Regions from separate parts of the Sodalis sp. RH19 genome, predicted to be linked through region 1. Evidence: predicted binding sites of a transcription regulator. Region 1 holds the regulator's gene; the other holds the start of a gene.
What was found. Region 1 encodes PhoB, which activates phosphate uptake and scavenging genes when phosphate is short. Its sites were predicted from a motif close to CTGTCATAAAACTGNCNNAT; they were not measured.
Positions count from the first base shown of each region.

Region 2: opgB (phosphatidylglycerol--membrane-oligosaccharide glycerophosphotransferase) is a predicted target of PhoB. The motif match lies at 2,163-2,182, and genes of this name have one in related genera.

Region 1 is NZ_CP178734.1:3,239,206-3,244,885, forward strand. Features, by position in the region: gene ACL2XF_RS14730 (cobalamin-independent methionine synthase II family protein) at 1-509, opposite strand, end outside; gene ACL2XF_RS14735 (PstS family phosphate ABC transporter substrate-binding protein) at 760-1,698, opposite strand; gene phoR (phosphate regulon sensor histidine kinase PhoR) at 1,695-3,032, opposite strand; gene phoB (phosphate response regulator transcription factor PhoB) at 3,057-3,746, opposite strand; gene sbcD (exonuclease subunit SbcD) at 3,958-5,271, shown strand; gene ACL2XF_RS14755 (AAA family ATPase) at 5,268-5,680, shown strand, end outside.
Region 2 is NZ_CP178734.1:2,611,463-2,617,142, reverse strand. Features, by position in the region: gene opgB (phosphatidylglycerol--membrane-oligosaccharide glycerophosphotransferase) at 158-2,035, opposite strand; gene ACL2XF_RS11730 (nuclear transport factor 2 family protein) at 2,413-2,850, opposite strand; partial or broken gene ACL2XF_RS11725 (helix-turn-helix transcriptional regulator) at 3,376-3,621, shown strand; gene ACL2XF_RS11720 (TonB-dependent siderophore receptor) at 3,932-5,680, shown strand, end outside.

The DNA of each region.
Region 1 (5,680 bases):
GCCTGGGCAAGATCGGCGAAATACGCCGCCAGATCAGGGTAGACGCCGGCGTCGATGGCACCGCGCCCGCCGCGAAAATGCATCACGCTCGGGCTGGGTATGGTCATTTTAGCCACCGCATCGCCGGCCACGCTGCGCAGATAGCGGAAATCCGCCAGCATCGGATGCTGGCGGAACGCCACCTTGCCGGTGACCTTAATGCTGCGCGCCTTGGTCTGCACCCCGGAAAACTGGATACCCTGGTCGACGTCGTAGCCTTCCACCCCGTCCAGCCCCTCAAAAAAATCGAAATGCCACCAGGCGCGGCGAAACTCGCCGTCGGTGACCACCTGCAGCCCCAGACCGCGCTGCAGTTCCACCACCCGGCGGATCTCGGTATCCTCGACGGCACGCAGCTGCGCGGGAGTAATGGCCCCTTGCTGCAACTGCTTGCGGGCCTGCTTAATCGCCTCGGGGCGTAATAAGCTGCCCACCACATCAGCGCGAAAGGGAGGCGTATTTCTTTGCATGTTTGAACTCCGGCGTTATTTTGCCGGCCTGGACAAGGCCCGCAAGATAATAAGATTTAGTGAATAGTTCAGGATGTAAACATTCCCGGTGGGCAATAGTTTCCGTCGGTGACATATAGACATCCGGACGTCTATAATGCCCGCATCCATACTAGCACGCGGCGGCGCATCGCCATGGCGAAGAAAATTCACCCGTGTTGAACATTATTCATGATCACCCGCGGGCGACGGCCCACCCTGCCGACACACCTCATTGCAGCCCGATATCCCGGCGCGCCTGTAGCCTTATGGGTTCAGGCAAGGGCTGGTAGCCGCCCTGGCGGGCGAGGCTTTGGCCCTGGGGCGACAAAATACGGTCCATAAAGGCGGCGGTGACCGGCGCCAATGGGGTATCAGGGGGCTTATTCAGATAAATATAGAGATAGCGCACCAGCGGATAGTCGCCGTTAAGCAAGGCCGACTCGTCCGGCGTCACCTGGCGGCCGGCCTCGTCGGTTAACGGCAGGATCCGCACGCCGGCGGTATGAAACCCCATGCCGGCGTAACCAATGGCGTTGCGCGACGCGCTTACCGCCTGCGCCACCGAAGCCGACCCGGGCAGTTCATTGACCGATGCCAGCAGGTCACCGCCGCACAGCACGCGCTGGCGGAAAAAGCCATAGGTACCGGAGGCGGAATTGCGGCCATAGCGCAGCAGGGCCATATCGGCCCACCGCCCGGTTAGGCCGAGCTCCCCCCAGCGGGTGACGGCAGGGGCGTCGCCGCAGCTGCGGGTGATGGAAAAAATGGCGTCCAACTGGCGCAGGCGCAACCTGGGCAGGGGGTTATCCTGGTTGACTATAATCACCAGCGCATCCAAGGCCACCGGCACCGCCAGGGGCGGGTAGCCGTAATGGCGCTGGAACGCGGCGATTTCAGTCGCGTTCATCATGCGGCTCATCGGCCCGATTTGCGCCGTTCCCGCGGCCAGCGCCGTCGCCGCCGTCGCCGATCCGCCCGCCTGGATCTGCACGCCGACATCCGGATAGTCATGCCTGAAATCCGCCGCCCACAGGGCCATCATATTCGCCAGCGTATCGGAACCGCTGCTGGTGAGGCTACCCGACAGCACCGACAGCGGCCGCGCCGCCGCCGGCAGGGTCAACAGCAGGCAGAGCAGCCAGCCCAGGGTTTTTACTGCTTTTATCATCGGGATTTGACACGTGAAGGAGAAGTGGGGTTATTTTCGGCCAGGACGGGGAGGACAATCAACCGGTTGGGCAAGGTAAAAAAGAAGCGGGTACCCGCGCCCGGCTCGCTGATAACATCAAGATGGGCGTCATGATTGCCGAGCGCGTGCTTAACGATGGCAAGCCCAAGGCCGCTGCCGCCGGTCTGGCGCGAACGGGCTTTGTCAACCCGGTAAAAACGCTCGGTCAGGCGCGGTAAATGCTCTGGGGCGATGCCCGGCCCGTTATCGCTGACCTGAAACTGCGCGCCCTCAGCGGTACGCTGCCAGCACACCTCGATGCGGGTGCCCGGCGGCGTATGGATGACCGCATTGTATATCAGGTTCGACATCGCGCTGCGCAGCTGATCCTCATTGCCGCGCACCAGCAACTGTTCATTAACCCGGAACACGATCTCATGCCGTTCCTGGCTGAGCGCCCCGGCGCTTTGCTGCAGGCGCTTGAGAATGGCCGGAATATCGACGCGTTCATTGACCTCGCCCTGGGGCGCGGCCTCGATACGGGATAACACCAGCAACTGCTTGACCAGGCGCTCCATGCGCTGCGTCTGATCCTGCATAGTGTGGATGGCCTTGGCGCGCATGGCTTCATCCATATCCTGGTCGTTCATCATTTCCAGATATCCCTGCAACACCGTCAGCGGCGTACGCAGTTCATGGCTGGCATTGGCGAAAAAGTTGCGCCTGGCGCCTTCCAGCTGGCGCATCTGGGTCACGTCGCGGGCCACCATTAACAGCTGGTCGTCGGTATAGGGCATCACGCGGAATTCAACGTAACGTTGCTTATTGAGCAGCAGGGTCAAGGGGCGCTCGAACGACTGGCCCTGGATATAGCTGTTGAATTCGGGATAGCGCAGCAGGTTAAGGATATGCTGGCCGTTGTCTTCCGGCCAGCGAAACCCGAGCAGCTGCTGCGCCAGGCCGTTGCACCAGAAAATATGGCCGTCGTCGGTCAACATCACCAGCGCATCAGGCAAGGTTTCCGCGCCGCTGCGAAAGCGTTTGAACAATGTCGCCAGTTCACGCCGCCGCCGCCGGTGGCGCAACTGCATCTGATGCAGGCCATAGAACAGCGGTTCCCAGCTTCCCCGCCCTTCCGGCGGCGTATGCCGGAGATCGACCCATAACCAGCGGGACAGCCGCAGTTGGTAATAATAGTTGCGCACCAGCGCGGCCAGCAGCGCCGCCACCAACAGCCAGGCCAGGTGGCCGACAAAAAGCGACAACAGCAGGGCCGGCAGGCAAAACAGCCCCAGTTCCAGCAAAATCTTACGCCAGGATAAACGTTCCAGCACCGGCAGAGCTCCCCTTATACCGCGCTAATAGCGCGCGGAAAAACGATAGCCGGTGCCGCGGACCGTCTGCACCATCCGATCGTGACCGCCGGTTTCCAGCGCTTTGCGCAGGCGGCGAATATGCACATCAACCGTCCGGTCCTCAACATACACATTAGTGCCCCAGACATGATTTAACAACTGTTCCCGGCTATATACCCGCTCGGGATGGGTCATGAAAAAGTGCAGCAGTTTAAATTCGGTCGGTCCCATCTCCAGGGCCAGTTCGTTGGAGGTTACCCGGTGCGACGACGGATCCAGGCTTAAGCCCTGCAGCTCAATCTTATCTTCCACCGCCATCGGCGAAATACGGCGCATCACCGCCTTGATCCTGGCCAGCAGCTCCTTGGGCGAGAACGGTTTGGTGATATAATCATCGGCGCCCACTTCCAGCCCCCGCACCCGGTCTTCCTCCTCGCCGCGCGCGGTCAGCATCATGACCGGAATATCGCGGGTCAATACCTCGCGTTTCATATGTTTGATAAATTGAATTCCCGAACCGCCTGGCAACATCCAGTCGAGCAATACCAGATCCGGATAAGGCTCCGCCATACGGCTGACCGCCGTGCCGTAGTCTTCGGCTTCGATGGGCTGGAAGCCATTCTGTTCAAGTACGAAGCACACCATTTCACGAATCGGCGCTTCGTCTTCCACGACTAATATGCGTTTTGCCATTTTTTCCTGCCATTAATCTCTGCGGTTAACGTGCCCGGGCATTATGCGTCACTTTTATGACAGATTTATTAAAATCAGCCCATCGTGCCAGAAGCATAGCGGATGGCGGTTTTTTTTCGTCCCGGGTTGCCAAATTAACAGCTTTACGTCGGCATCGCCCGGGGTAAGGTTTATACTCTCGCCCTGACTTTTACACTCTGGCTGGAGCGTCATGCGGATCATTCACACTTCTGACTGGCATCTGGGTCAGTCGTTTTTCACCAAAAACCGCGCCCGGGAGCACCGCGCCTTCCTGCAATGGCTGGTGGCGCAGGTGGCAGAACGGGATATCGACGCGGTGATCGTGGCCGGCGATATCTTTGATACCGGCACCCCGCCCAGCTATGCCCGCGAACTGTTCAACCGTTTCGTGGTGGCGTTGCAGCCGACCGGTTGCCAGCTGATCATACTGGCGGGCAATCATGACGCGGTGGCGACATTGAACGAATCCCGGGCGCTGCTGGCCTGCATGCATACCCGGGTTATCGCCGGCGGCGGGTTCGGCGCCCGGGACGATGACGACAACGCCGACGGCGACCGCGAAGACAGCGGCGGGCAACCGGTTTTTGTACTTAACGATCGTAGTGGAAAGCCGGGGGCGATACTGTGCGCCATCCCCTTTTTACGCCCGCGGGATGTGCTGACCAGCCGCGCCGGAGAATCGGGGGATGATAAACAGCGGGCGCTGATGGACGCCATCGCCGCACATTACCAGGCGCTATATGACCGGGCGCTGGCCCTGCGCGCCAAGTTGCCCGGCCGGTTGCCGATTATCGCCACCGGACACCTGACCACGGTGGGCGCCGCCACCACCGATTCGGTACGCGATATTTATATCGGCAGCCTGGACGCGTTTCCCGCCCAGCTGTTTCCGCCGGCGGATTATATCGCCCTCGGCCATATCCACCGCCCGCAGTGCGTGGGCGGACAGCAGCATATCCGCTATTGCGGTTCGCCCATCGCCTTGAGTTTTGATGAAACCGGGCAGCCCAAGCAGATCAATATAGTCAGTTTCGACGCCGGGGGCGTGGCGGACATTTCCCCGGTTTTGATCCCGGAGACCCAGGCCCTGCGCCTGATAAAAGGCGACCTGGCGGACATCGAGGCGCAGTTGCGCTCGTTTAGCGATTACCCGGGGCCCTCGCCCGTCTGGCTGGATATCGAGGTGGTGACAGACGCCTGGCTGAATGATATCCAGCAGCGTATCCAGCAGTTGGCGGCCGATTTGCCGGTGGAAATCGTGCTGTTGCGCCGTAACCGCGAGCAGCGGCTGTCGGCACTGGCGCGCCGGCAACGGGAAACGCTGGTCGAACTGAGCGCCGGGGACGTGTTTGAGCGGCGCCTGGCGCTGATCCCCTCCCCCGCGCCGGAGAACCTGGACGCCATACGCTTGCTCTATCGCCAGGTAACGGCGGACATACAGCAAGGCGCCGCGGCGGAAAACCCGCCGGCGCCGGATGCCGCAACCAAAGGAGACGCCCGGTGAAAATCCTGACGCTGCGGCTGAAAAACATCAATGCGCTCAGGGGCGAGTGGAAAATTGATTTTACCGCCGACCCCTTCGACCGCGCCAGCCTGTTTGCCATTACCGGTCCCACCGGCGCCGGCAAGACCACTATTCTTGACGCCATCTGCCTGGCGCTGTATCACCGCACGCCCCGCCTGGACGCCTTGCCCGGCCAGGAATTGATGACCCGGCTTACCGCCGAATCGCTGGCGGAAGTCGAGTTTTCGGTCAAGGGCGTGGGCTATCGCGCCTTCTGGAGCCAGCGCCGGGCGAAAAACAGCCCGCAGGGCAAACTGCAAAACGCCAGGGTTGAACTGGCGCGTTTGGCCGACGGCGCCATCCTGGCGGATAAAATCAGCGATAAGCTGCGCCTGACCACCGAACTGAC
Region 2 (5,680 bases), 630 kb from region 1:
AATTGAAGCCGGTGGCGCGGGATATTTTATCAAACCGCAGCATGAGGATGTTTAATAAATAACCATCGCTGCGGCATTTTATCGCCGGGACAGGGGCGGCAGGCTAAACCGGCGGGCGCTATCACCGGCGCTGCAACCCCCGTCCGGTGCCAGGGGGTTAATTTGTCGCGGGAGCGGATAAGTTCAGTCTGCCGACGGTCTGCTCAAACTGCGCCTCATCGCCCTGCGGCAGTTTTTTGAACGACACCTTGCCGCGATACACGTCGGAGTCGATTTTAACGATGTTCGGCTGGGTGCTCAGGTTGCCGACGGCGACACAATAATTGGTTACCTGGCTCAGCGATGGATCCCAAATATCGGCCATTTTATTACAGTCATCAATCCATAAAAATTTATCCCGGGCATTCAATTTCGCCAATTGCTGTTTTAACGGTGCGGATAAATACACGTCGAACATCGGCTCAATATTATTTTTATCAATTTTTAAAATCAACGGTATTTTAAATTGAACGCCGGAAAAGCCGATGGTTTTGGCATTTACATCAATTTTATATTTTTTTATCTTGGTCGGGAAATCCCACTGCCGGATAACATCCGGTATCCATGCGGTTATCTTATCATCGAGATTTAAAAAATAGGTTGATAACGATGTGGAGGATAAACTGCTCCGGCCCAGGCCGATATAGTTATCGCCCCCCAGCACATCCAATACAGTCGCGCCGTTATCCAGCGTGCTGCGCTTAACATTACTGACCTGGGGCTGCTCCTTGTCGCCGCGCAGGATAAAGAACAGATCCTTTCTGTCGTGCTGATTTAAAATATCATAGGCGGTATTGTTCATGGCCAGGTGATCGGAAGACACCACGATCACCGTGTTTTTGAAATAGCCCGATGCGCGGATTTTTTTGATAAGCCCCGCGATATGCTCCTGGCTGCAGGCCACGGCGCTTAGGGAGCTGTTTTCCATATTGTCATACGCATAGGAGCGATTGGTGCAGGATCGCGAAATATATCCGTCCGGATGATGGGTGTCGACGGTCAGCGCAAATAAGGCAAACCGCTGTTTTTGTTGCGACAGCGCAATAAATTTATCATAGACCAGATCCAGCAGGGTATCGTCATACCAGCCCCACTCGTTGCGGTAGTCGGGATCCTTGACCAGTCCCTTAAGCTCCTGGAAACCATAGATATGCTCAAAACCATGGGACTTCAGGAACAGGCCTTTACCGGCAAACGCCATATCGGCCCCCTGGTAAAAATAGGTATCGTAACCGGAAGCCTGCAGTATATCGCCCAGGCAAATATCATGGGGGTAAAAGGTCGATAACGAACTTGAGGCATTGCCGTCAAAGGGGGCGAATAACGGAATGCCGCACTGCGACGCCACCATTCCGGCAATGGTGTAGCCGGTGCCGGGCAATTGGGTAGTATTGCTGAAATCTATAGCATCGTTTTTCTGACTGTTAAGCTCGGTGGTTAAACCGGCAAAGGCGTCCTGATCGAAATAGGTTCTTTCCAGGCTTTCGGCATAGATATAAATAAGGTTGGGGCTGTCTTTCGCCAGTGTTTTGGACGGGGTTCTGTAATAGGTATTAAAGTCCGTATCGCCGCTTGCCAACTGGGATTTAACCAGGCCGGCAATTTCACCGCTGGCCGGCGTGGCAATCACGGCGACCACGGCCAAAACGAGAGCCAGCAGGCCGTAAGCCGTACGGCCGCCGCCGGCTTTTCTGAATAGCAACAGCCATGACATCAGGCTGAACACCAGCAGGGAAGCCAGGATGAAACCGGCAAAGGGCAGGATGTACTTGCCTAATCCGGCGCCGGTTAAACTGCTGGTCAGGGTATACAGCACCGAATCATTGATGCCGGCGCCGGTAAAATAATTACTGGCGACCCTGACTAAATTAAGCAGAATATAAATACCTAAAACAAACAGCACTAATGAAAACAAATATTTATTTTTTTTGGCTTTCGTTGAATAAATAATAACCGCCGCTATAAATAATACTATCGACAGGGTTTCCGCTGACATTGTTCTCCCTCCATCGGGCAGTAAGGGAAATACCTCCGGCTATAGCAGCAGCGTTTCAAGGCGGTCTTCCGGTAAGGGATGGGTGATAGTTATCTGTATAGCAATTAATCCGCTACGGCGCGAGATTTCATTACCGTTTTGTGACAAGCCGCGCCGGCGGGTGGTGCGGGTAAAAAGAATTGAACGGCGAAATACAAGAAATTATTTTTTTAATCAATTGATTTAAAACAGTAAAACTTCACCGCTCGGCTAAAAAGCAGGAGATGAATTCTTTTTGCGTTGACAAAAAGTTACATTTTTTTTACAGCGGAAAGCCCGGTGGGCGCGGGGAAAACGACGCAGCGGCCCTCATATCCGAGAGCCGCGCTGGCAGGGGTTTATTTAGGCAATGAATAGGCCTGGCGCGCCAGGAGCTTCCAGGCGCCCGCCGCATTTTTCTGCCATACCTGCATGACGCCGATTTTCACTTCGCCCGGCTTGCCGCCGTCTGCGGTTTTCGCCTGCAGGATATGCCTGACGATGGCCACGTCGCCGTCGACCTGCACGGTTTGGTCTTTGAGATCCAGCGTCAGGAATTTGGATTGACCGGTGACGATGGCATCGACAAATTCGGCGTTGTTCTGGATTTTACCGCTGGAGTGGCCGTAGCTCAGCGTCGGCGCGCCCACTTTCTCCAGATCGGCTTTCTTGGCGCTGACCATGGCCTGACGCATGGTTTCCACCGCCTTGGTTACCGCCGTGGCATCGGCGCTTTGGGCGAAACAGCTGCTGCTCAACAGCAATGAAAGAAGGGCCGCGCCTGCAATTTTATACATGGTTATTCCTTACCAGTGACATCGTTAAAGAGGGGCAATGCTAACCAATTTCATGAGGTTACCGTTGTGACTGATCTCATGTATTTCAAAAAAAATAGTTTTTATTTATTTTTAATAAAACATTGTTTTGAAATTATCTCAAGCAATTGTCCGCGGAACATTGTGCGGGATGGCGGCAAGCGTTTCAATGTGATTAAACTCACAATTTTTGGCATTAATAAATTATTACTACCACGGCAATCTGTGCCACCGGGTGTAAACCCCTGATTGACATTGCGTGGCGGTCATAGCAATCAGAAAAGATCAAAAAACTCGGAAATTATTAAAAGCACGGGATTTTTGCGGGGCAGGGGAAATTTACTGAGTGGAATGATGGCGTTACACACAGCACAAAATCAGGCCGGCAATTGCCGGCCCTCACCCTGATGTGTGTTCTATTCTTATAAAGTGTTTAGTTATTCTAAACAACTCTGATGTTAAGTGATGCTAAACAGATTATCAAGCTAACTTTACTCATATTTGAAGATGATTCCAAAACGCCTGAAAGAAGCCCGGCACAGGGCCCAGCTGACACAGGAAAAGCTGGCGGTCATGGCTGGCATCGATGAGTCCACCGCCCGTTCCAGAATTAGTCAGTATGAAAATGGGATATATCGTCCCAATTTTGAAACCTGCTGTGCGTTTGCCCGCATCCTGAACGTACCCGAATGCTATTTCTACACGCTGGACGATGAGTTTGCCGCCGCGCTGCTGGCGCTGTATGTCTCGCACGCGGCATCGGCCAATATGCGTCTGGCGTCGAATGAAGGAGAAGAAGAAAAAGAAGAAAAAGAAGAAAAAGACGCTGCCGACTGGCAAAAACGGGGTTAAGCCTACCGCCGCCAGGCCATCTTAGACCTAACCCTTTCCATTGCCGTATCGAGGCGTAGCAACGTCTCGCAGCCGCCATCCCGCCCCGCGTAAGCCTTGCCGTTCCGGCCAATTCCTTAAATGTGTTAAATTATTTCTTGAATCAATAAATAAGAAAGATAATAATTCTCATTTAGTTTCAATTTCATTCACCTGTCAATGGAAAGATATAATGAGAAGGGTCTTGCGCTTAACACGTTCCACTCTGCTGTGTTCACTCGCTTTCGCGGCGCCGTTATTCACCTATGCCGAGGATACCCTGGTGGTTACCGCGGCCCAGACGGCCGACAGCGCCGATGCGCCGACCCGGGGCTACACAGCCAACACCAGCCGCGGAGCGACCAAAACCGATCAGCCGCTGATTACCACCGGCCAGTCGGTGTCGGTGGTGACGCGCCGGCAAATGGACGATCAGGCCGCCCTGACGGTGAACAGCGCGTTGAATTATACGCCGGGGGTATTTACCAACTTCGCCGGCGGCGCGACCCGCTACGAGACCGTTTCCCTGCGCGGATTCCACGGCGGCGATACCAATAATACCTTCCTGGACGGCCTGCGGTTGATGAGCGACGGCGGCAGCTATAACAACCTGCAAATCGATCCCTGGTTCCTGGAGCGCGTCGATGTGATTCGCGGTCCGTCGTCGGCGCTTTACGGCCAGACCATTCCCGGCGGCCTGGTGATGATGACGTCCAGACGCCCCCGTTTTGCCAGCGAAGGGCATATCAAGCTGATGGCCGGCAATAACGCCACCACCGGCGCGGCGTTCGACTATACCGGCGCCGTCAGCGATCAATGGGCGTTCCGCCTGACGGGCATCACGCGCCATAGCGATACCCAGTACGATCACCAGCGCGAGGAACGCTATGCCATCGCGCCGTCGCTGTTATGGCAGCCGGACGGCAACACGTCGCTGCTGTTAAAAGCCTATCTGCAAAAAGATCCGTCGGGCGGTTATCACAGCGCGGTGCCGGCGGACGGCAGCCTGTACGCCAGCAGCGGCGCCAAGCTGGACCGCGGGTTTTTTGACGGCGAAAGCAGCCTGAATACCTTTAAGCGCCGCCAGCAAATCTACGGCTATGAATTCGACCATAGCATCGACGACGTCTGGTCAATCCGCTCCAACGGCAGTTATACCCATGCCAACGTCGACCAGCAGCAGGTTTACCAGATTGGCTGGAACAGCGATCGTACATTGCTTAACCGCTATTATTCCGGCGAATCGTCCTCGCTTGCCGCTTACGCCATGGATAACCAGCTGGTGGCCGATTTCAGCACCGGCGACCTACAGCATAAAGTGGTGCTGGGCGGTGAATACCATGAATATACCAACGACCTGTGGGACGACAGCGCCTACGCCACCCCGCTCAATGCGCTCACCGGCGTCAGCGGCGGCCCGGGGCTGTTCACCGACTACGGCCTGACCGTGCCGGGCGTCACGCGCGTCGATGCCAAACGCCGCTACTCACAAAGCGGGGTCTATCTGCAAGATGAGATGACGCTGGATAAATGGCACCTGGATCTGTCCGGGCGCTACGATCGCATCGTGGCCAAAAATACCACGTTCAATACCGACACCACCTACCGGCGCCAGGACGATCATATCAGCGGCCGCGGGTCGCTGCTGTATGCCTTTGACAGCGGCATTTCGCCTTATGTCAGCTTTAGCCAGGCCGTCACGCCGCAGGCCTTGTCCGGCGCCGACGGCAACCTGTTGAAACCGACCACCAGCGAGCAGTACGAAGCCGGGATAAAATACCAGCCCCCCGGTGCTTCGTCGCTGTATACCCTGGCGGTTTACGACCTGACGCAAAAAGATGTGGCCAACCGTATCGTGCAGGGCAGCTATTATGTCCCGGCGGGCAAGGTACATTCCCAGGGGATTGAACTGGAGGCCCGCACGCAGCTCACCGAGCGTCTG